One region of the Mesorhizobium sp. M0217 genome, then DNA from elsewhere that is predicted to be linked to it. Evidence: predicted binding sites of a transcription regulator. Region 1 holds the regulator's gene; the other holds the start of a gene.
What was found. Region 1 encodes LexA, which represses DNA repair genes until DNA is damaged. Its sites were predicted from a motif close to TGTTCNNNNTGTGTTCNG; they were not measured.
Positions count from the first base shown of each region.

Region 2: a site for LexA is predicted at 1,970-1,987, ahead of dnaE (DNA polymerase III subunit alpha). Genes of this name have one in related genera too.

Region 1 is NZ_JAMYSN010000005.1:170,572-174,783, reverse strand. Features, by position in the region: gene NKJ18_RS11765 (ComEC/Rec2 family competence protein) at 1-1,579, shown strand, start outside; gene lexA (transcriptional repressor LexA) at 1,573-2,355, opposite strand; gene NKJ18_RS11755 (GntR family transcriptional regulator) at 2,561-3,325, opposite strand; gene kynU (kynureninase) at 3,493-4,212, shown strand, end outside.
Region 2 is NZ_JAMYSN010000002.1:130,880-135,091, forward strand. Features, by position in the region: gene dnaE (DNA polymerase III subunit alpha) at 1-1,843, opposite strand, end outside; gene NKJ18_RS05230 (acetyl-CoA carboxylase biotin carboxylase subunit) at 2,105-4,117, opposite strand.

The DNA of each region.
Region 1 (4,212 bases):
GCGCGAAAACATTGCCGACCATATCAGGGGCAAGATCGGCGGCGCCGAAGGCGAGATTGCCGCGGCGCTGATTGTCGGCGTGCGCGCCGGCATCCCGGACGAGGTCAACGAAGCGATGCGGCGCACCGGCATCTACCACATCATCTCCATCTCCGGCCTGCACATGGCGCTGGTTGCCGGCACCATCATGGCGTTGCTGCGTGGCGCCTTTGCGCTGTTTCCCGTTTTCTCTTCGCGCCGGCCGGTGAAGAAATATGCGGCCGCGGCAGCGCTTGTCTCGATCGCCGCCTATCTCGTTATTTCAGGCGTCGTGGTTGCCGCCGAGCGCAGCTTCATCATGCTGGCGGTCATGCTTGTCGCCGTGCTGTTTGATCGCGCCGCACTCACCATGCGCAATCTGGCGATCTCCGCCATTGCCGTCATCCTGGTGTCGCCGCACGAGGTGGTCGGTCCCAGCTTCCAGATGTCGTTTGCCGCCACCGCCGCCCTTGTCGGCGCCTATGCCGGCTGGGCCGATTACCGCGCCGACAAGGTGAGAACGCCGCCGGCAAAGCGCTCCTTCGTCGGCTTCCTGTCGCGAAAATTCGCGCTGGCCATGGGCGGCCTCGCAATGACCTCGATCATCGCCGGCAGTGCAACCTTGCTGTTCGCCATCTGGCATTTTCAGCGTGTGTCGCCGCTCAGCCTGATCGCCAATCTGGCCGTGATGCCGATTGTTTCGTTGATCGTCATGCCCTTTGCCGTGCTCAGCGCACTGGCGATGCCGTTCGGCGCCGACGGGCCGTTCCTCTATGTGATGGGCAAAGGTCTGATGGCGATGATCGCTATATCGGCCTGGATTTCCGAGCGCTCGCCGGTCGACGCCGTCGGGCTGATCTCCATCCGCTCGGTGCTGTTGGTGGCGGTCGCCCTCGTCATCGCCACCATGGCCACCACCTGGCTCAGGTTGGCGGCCGTGCCTTTCGCGCTGGCCGGCCTGTTGACGGTGCCGCAGGTGCTTACGCCAGACGTGCTCATATCCGAGGATGCGCATCTGGTGGCCATGCCGATCGGTGGCGGCGAACTCGCCCTCAACCGCGAACGCTCCAACGAATTCACCACGGACAATTGGAAACGGGCGCTGTGGGCCGAAACCATTATCCCACCTGAGATTTTCGAGGCAACAGATACGCGGTTCGATCTCGATCCGCTCGATCTGCCGCCCGGCTCGCCCTTCTATTGCACCGGCGATCTCTGTATCGCCCGGCACCCTTCCGGAGCCATTGTAGCGCTTGCGAAAGACCGCAAGACGGCGCGGCCGGCCTGTGCCTTCGCGAGCCTGATCGTCATCGATGACGCCACCGCCTACAATCCGTGCCGCGACCCGCTGGTGCTGGTCGTGACGAAGAAACAGCTGGCCCGCGACGGCAGCGCCGCCGTCTTCTTCGATCCGCAATCGGCAGCTGCAGCGCCAACCATCCGCTTCGCCGTCGACAAGCCGTATCGCCCCTGGCACGAGCAACGCCGCTTCTCCCGCGAAGCGCGCGGCCTGCCGCCTTACAACCAGCGTGAAAAGTACAAACCCAAGCCGGCTCAGTAGCGCCGGATCAATCCGACAAGCTTGCCCTGCACCTTCACCCTGTCCGGTCCAAAAATGCGGGTCTCGTAGGCCGGGTTGGCGGCTTCCAGGGCGATCGAGGCGCCCTTGCGGCGGAAGCGTTTCAGGGTCGCTTCCTCATCGTCGACCAACGCCACCACGATCTCGCCGGGGCTGGCTGTGTCGGCATTGCGGATGATGACCGTGTCGCCATCGAAAATGCCGGCCTCGATCATCGAATCGCCCTTGACCTCGAGCGCGTAGTGTTCGCCGCCCATGATCATATCGGGCGGCACCGAGATCGAATGGGTCTGATGCTGGATGGCGTCGATCGGCACGCCGGCGGCGATGCGTCCCATAACCGGGATTGAAATCGCGGAAACGGCATCGTCATTGCCGGCCGACATCGAACGCGACGGCGAGCCCGGCTTGATCTGGCGGCCGAGACCGCCTTGGCCCAACGCGCCTTGTCCTTGGCCGCCTTGCCCTTGGCCGGTTTGACCAAGACTGCCCTGAATGATGCTCGGCGAAAACTTCCTCGCCGCATTGAGGCCTGGTGCGATCGAGTCGGGCAGCCGCAGCACTTCCAGCGCGCGCGCCCGGTTCGGCAGCCGGCGAATGAAACCGCGCTCCTCAAGCGCCGTGATCAGGCGGTGGATGCCGGACTTGGAGGCGAGGTCGAGCGCTTCCTTCATCTCGTCGAAGGACGGCGGGATTCCGCTCTCCTTCAGGCGTTCATGGATGAACATCAGAAGCTCATGTTGTTTGCGCGTCAGCATCGCGGCCCCCAAGGGTTCTGAAACCAGAATCAGAAAAAACAAACCCAGAACAAACACTATCTGTTCCAGTTGTGTTCCGCAACCTTTTAAAGTTTAATGAATGTGTTGACGTTTTGTTCAGCGTAACGTTCGGCGCTGCGAGCGCCGCCTGCGCCCAGTTGCCAGCAACGGGGTGAAACGAAGACAAAGTGCCCTGCGTCGTCGGCTACGATCGCCGCTTCCTTTTCGGACGGGGCTGCGCAGCATCCGCGCGGGGTTCTCTCTGGGCATAGACCCGCAGCGTGTAGCCGATGTGAGCGGTCATCAGAGTTTTCGCACGTTCGACGTCGCGATCGAGGGCCGCTTCCATCAGGGCGGTATGGTGTTCGATCGCCACGGCGTCGCGCAGGGCCGCCACGGCCTTCCGGTGTCCGTCCGTGCGGCCGGCGGCGGCGCGCAGCGTCGGGGCCAGACCCAGAAAGCGGTGATGGCGATGCAATTGGTCGGAAATCGTTGCATTGAAGCGCAGCAGCCAGCTGGATGTCGCGGCACTGAGCAGCGCCGCATGGAAGGCATCGTGTTTTTCGTACCACGCGTCGACCGCATCATCCGATGGATCGTCGAGAACAGACCCGCACCGTGAGAGACGATAGTGGGCGGCAACGACCGCGTCTTCCCACTCACGGTCGCCCTTCTCGATCGATTCCACCAGCAGGGGCAGTTCGACCACCAGCCGCGCACGCGCCAAATCCTCGAGCTCCGCCCGAGAGACGGGAGCGACCGCAAACCCGCGGTTGCTGATGGCGGTCACAAGCCGTTCCGCCTCCAGCCGCGACAGCGCCTCGCGCAACGGCGTCCAGCCGATGCCGTAGGTGTTGCGCAGCGTGCTCAGCTTCAACGGCGCGGCAGGCGCCAGCCGGGTCGCAAGAATATCGCGCCTGAGCAGGCGATAGGCCGCTTCCGTCTTCGAGGTCTGCTCGTCATCCAGCATCGTGATCCATCAGACATAAACGCTCGGCGGATCATTATATATCAAAGCCTTTCAATGGGTGAATTATATATAATGTTTGACAGTTCAAGGGCGACCACTCAAGATCGCCGGCATGTTTGGGCGGCAGGCTCCGCCGCGCGCGTTTGTCCATGGAGGGGCGCCGGATCATGAGCACGACACCCGATCTCGCTACAATAGAAGCAATGGATGCCGCCGATCCGCTGCGCTCCATGCGCGAACGCTTTGTCTTGCCGCAAGGCGTGATTTATCTCGACGGCAATTCCCTGGGCGCCGCGTCAGCGGTCGTCTTCAGCGAACTGCAGCAGGCCGCCACGCAGGAATGGGCGCACGACCTCATTCGCGCCTGGAACACCGCCGGCTGGTTCAACATGCCGGTGGAACTCGGAGATCAGCTCGGGCGACTGATCGGCGCGGCTGATGGGCAGACGGTGGTCTGCGACACAACCTCGATCAACATCTACAAGCTGCTGCACGCAGCGCTCGGCATGCGGCCGGATCGGTCGGTCATCGTTGCCGAGGGCGACAGTTTCCCGACCGACCTCTACATGGCCGAAGGCGTCGCCTCGACCCGGCCGGGAACGCGGCTGCGGCTGGAGGGAGTCGACGCGGCCGCAATCGAGGAGCTGATCGACGACAGCGTTGCCGTCATCCTGGTCAACCACGTCAACTACAAATCCGGCCAGTTGCGCGACATGGCGGCGCTGACGCGCAAGGCACATGACGCCGGCGCGCTGATCATCTGGGATCTCTGCCACACGGCCGGCGCCTTGCCGGTCGAACTTGACCGTGCCAATGCCGATTTCGCCGTCGGCTGCACCTACAAATACCTCAATGGCGGCCCGGGCTCGCCAGCCTTCATCTACGCG
Region 2 (4,212 bases), on a different contig from region 1:
CGCGCCGGCGGATCAGCTTCACCGCCGTCTCCAGCACCGTCAGCGTCTTCAGGCCGAGGAAGTCGAATTTTACCAGCCCGGCCTGCTCGACATATTTCATGTTGAACTGGGTGACCGGCATGTCGGAGCGCGGATCGCGGTACATCGGCACCAGTTCCGACAAGGGCCGGTCGCCGATCACGATGCCGGCGGCGTGCGTCGAAGCGTGGCGGTAGAGCCCTTCCAGCTTTTGCGCCATATCGAGCAGCGTCTGCACGATCGGCTCCTTCTCGGCCTCCTCGGCAAAGCGCGGCTCGTTGGCGATGGCATCCGCCAGCTTGACCGGATTGGCCGGGTTCTGCGGCACCATCTTGGAGAGCTTGTCGACTTGGCCGTAAGGCATTTGCAGCACGCGGCCGACGTCGCGCAGCACCGCGCGCGCCTGCAGCGTACCGAAGGTGATGATTTGTCCCACCTGGTCGCGGCCATATTTCTGCTGGACGTAGCGGATGACCTCTTCGCGCCGATCCTGGCAGAAGTCGATGTCGAAGTCGGGCATCGACACGCGGTCCGGATTGAGGAAGCGCTCGAACAGCAGCGAGAAGCGCAGCGGATCGATATCGGTGATGGTGGTGGAATAAGCGACCAGCGATCCGGCGCCCGAACCACGGCCCGGCCCGACCGGAATGCCTTGCGCCTTCGCCCATTTGATGAAGTCGGCCACGATCAGGAAGTAACCGGGAAATTTCATCTTCTCGATGATGGAGAGCTCGAAATCGAGCCGCTCGCGGTATTGTTCGACCGTGTAGCCGGCGGTGGGTCCATGCGCCGCCAGCCGGGTCTCCAGCCCCTCATGCGCCTGCCGGCGTAGCTCATCGGCCTCCGCTTTCAGCGCCACCTCATTGTCGGCGACATCGCCGCCGGTAAAGCGTGGCAGGATCGGATTGCGGGTCTTGGGATAATAGGAACAGCGCAGCGCGATCTCGACGGTGTTGTCGATCGCTTCCGGCAGGTCGGCGAACAGCCGCGCCATATCCGCCTGGCTGCGCAGGAAATTGTCCGAAGTCAGCCGGCGACGGTTGTCGGCGGCAACCACCGAACCCTCGGCAATGGCGATCAGAGCATCATGCGCGTCATAGTCGTCGCGGGCGGCGAAGAACGCCTCATTCGTGGCGACCAGCGGCAGATCATGGATATAGGCAAGGTCGACCGATGATTTCTCGATAGCGCGGTCATAACCGGAAACACGGTCCAGCTCGACATAGAGCCGGTCGCCGAACAGCGCCTTGAGTGCCAGCAGCCGCGTCTCGGCAAGATCTCGGCGATCCTCCTTCAGCGCCCGGCCGATCGGGCCGCGCGGCCCGCCGCTGAGGCAGATCAGGCCATCGCTATGGCCTTCCAGCATTGCTGACGTCAGATGCACGGGCTCGCCCGGCGGCGTCTCCAGATAGACCTGGCTGACCAGCCTGACGAGGTTGCTGTAGCCGGCCTCGGTGGCGGCGAGCAGCACCACGGCGTGCATCTCCGGACCATGGCGGCGGCGGTCGCGCTGCGCGTCGCTGGTCTCGCCGGAAAAGGCGAGATCGATCTGGCAACCGATAATCGGCTGGATGCCTTCCTTCACCGCCTTCTGGGCAAATTCCAGCGCGCCGAACAGATTGTTTGTGTCGGTGACTGCGATTGCCGGGCACTCGTCCTTGACTGCATGACCGACAACGGCGGCGACCTGCAAGGCGCCCTCGAGCAGCGAATACGCCGAATGCACGCGCAGATGGATGAACGGCCGCGCCGGCGCCTCCGGGCGCGCAGCAGCGAGCGCTGCTTCGCGCCTCAGGGGATCGCGTGGAAGTTTGTCATCCGCCATGATGTTTCAAATTGCTCGAAGGGCTTTGAGTCGATGGAGATGTATTGTCCCGGACCGGGCGATGCCAGTCCAGCACAAATGACCACCGACCACAGGCTTCTGTACCCAGCCGCACGGCTCAGAGATTGTTCGAAATTCGCTCTGGCGAGTCATAATGATGGTGGTTTCGAGAACCGGAGCGCAGCGGCCATTGCTCCGTGAGCACGGGAAGCGCAGAAACCACCTTCAGATGGCCGCCGGAGTAGAATTTCCAAACAATCTCTAGGCGAACTCCATGATCACCGCATCGACAGCCAGGCTGTCACCCGGCTTGGCGTTGAGCTTCGACACGACAAGATCGCGGTCGGCGCGCAGCACGTTTTCCATCTTCATCGCCTCGACCACGGCCAGCGTCTCGCCGGCCTTGACCTCCTGCCCCTCGGCAACCGCGATCGACACGACCAGGCCCGGCATCGGGCAAAGCAGCATCTTGGACGTGTCCGGCGCCACCTTCTCCGGCATCAGCCTTTCCAGCTCCGCCGTGCGCGGCAGCATGGCGCGCGCCGTCACCGACATGCCTTTCCAGGCAATGCGCAGGCCGTTCGGCGCCGGCCTGATCTGCGCCGTGACCTTGCGGGCACCGACAGTGCCGCGCCAGATGAGGTCGCCCGGCCGCCAGTCGGACGCCACGGTCAGCGCTTTGCCGCCATCGACCGACAGATCGATTTCCATCGGAATGGAGATCATGCCCTCGATGATCGAAGCCTGGAGATAGTCGTCGCCGAGCTTCACCACCCAATCGCGCTTGAGTGCGCCCGAATGCGGCGCCAGCCGCCCGCCCAGCCGGTCAAGCCGATCGCGGCGCAGAAGCTCGACCGCGGTGGCGATCGCCGCCAGCACTGCCTTTTCATCGCCATTGGGCACGATCGGCGCGAAGCCGTCAGGATATTCCTCGGCGATGAAGCCCGTCGATATCCGCCCCTCGCGCCAGCGCGGATGCTGCATCAGCGCCGCCAGGAACGGGATGTTGTGCTCGATGCCGTCGACGACGAAACTGTCCAGCGCTTCCGACATGGCATCGATGGCCTCGATACGCGTGGGCGCCCAGGTGCAGAGTTTTGCCACCATCGGATCATAGAACATCGAAATCTCGGAGCCTTCGGTGACGCCGGTGTCGTTGCGGATGAAGACATCGCCGAACTTGCCCTCCTCCGGCGGCCGGTAGCGCGTCAACCGGCCGATCGAGGGCAGGAAATTGCGATAGGGATCCTCGGCATAGAGCCGGCTTTCCACCGCCCAGCCGTTCAGCTTGACGTCGCTCTGCTGGATCGCCAGCTTCTCGCCGGCGGCGACACGGATCATCTGCTCGACCAGGTCGATGCCGGTAACAAGCTCCGTCACCGGATGCTCGACCTGCAATCGTGTATTCATTTCAAGGAAATAGAAGTTCTTTTCAGCATCGACGATGAACTCGACGGTGCCGGCGCTCTGGTAGTCGACCGCCTTGGCCAGCGCCACGGCCTGCTCGCCCATGGCCTTGCGCGTCCTGGCATCGAGGAATTGCGACGGCGCCTCTTCCGCAACCTTCTGGTTCCGGCGCTGGATCGAGCATTCGCGCTCGCCGAGATAGAGGGCGGTGCCATGCGCGTCGGCCAGCACCTGGATTTCGATATGACGCGGATCGACGACGAACTTTTCGATGAAGACTCGGTCGTCGCCGAACGAGCTTTTCGCCTCCGAGCGCGCCCGGTCGAAGCCGTCGCGCACTTCCGACTGGCTCCAGGCAATGCGCATGCCTTTACCGCCGCCGCCGGCCGAGGCCTTGATCATCACGGGATAACCGATCTCGCCGGCGATCTTTTCGGCATGGTCGGCATTTTCGATGACCCCAAGCCAGCCGGGAACCGTCGACACCTCAGCGGCCTTGGCGAACTTCTTCGATTCGATCTTGTCGCCCATCGCCTTGATAGCCTTGGGTTTCGGACCGATGAAGACAATGCCCTCAGCCTCAAGCGCTTCGCAGAAGGCGGCCCGCTCCGACAGAAAACCGTAGCCGGGATGCACGGCCTGCGCGCCCGTCTCCTTGCAGGCAGCGATGATCTTTTCAGGCAGAAGATAGCTTTGCGCGGCAGGCGATGGCCCGATATGCACGGCTTCGTCGGCCATTTCGACGTGCACGGCGTCGCGATCGGCGTCGGAATAGACCGCTACGGTGGCAATCCCCATCCTGCGCGCCGTCTTGATGACGCGGCAAGCAATCTCGCCGCGATTGGCGATCAGGATTTTCGTGAACATCGAAGGCGTTTCCTCGGTCTTTCGTCCTTCTTATGGGCTTCGGCAGCCGGGCTCAAGCACCGCCGGCAGCGCACCCATCAAGACACTCCCTGCCC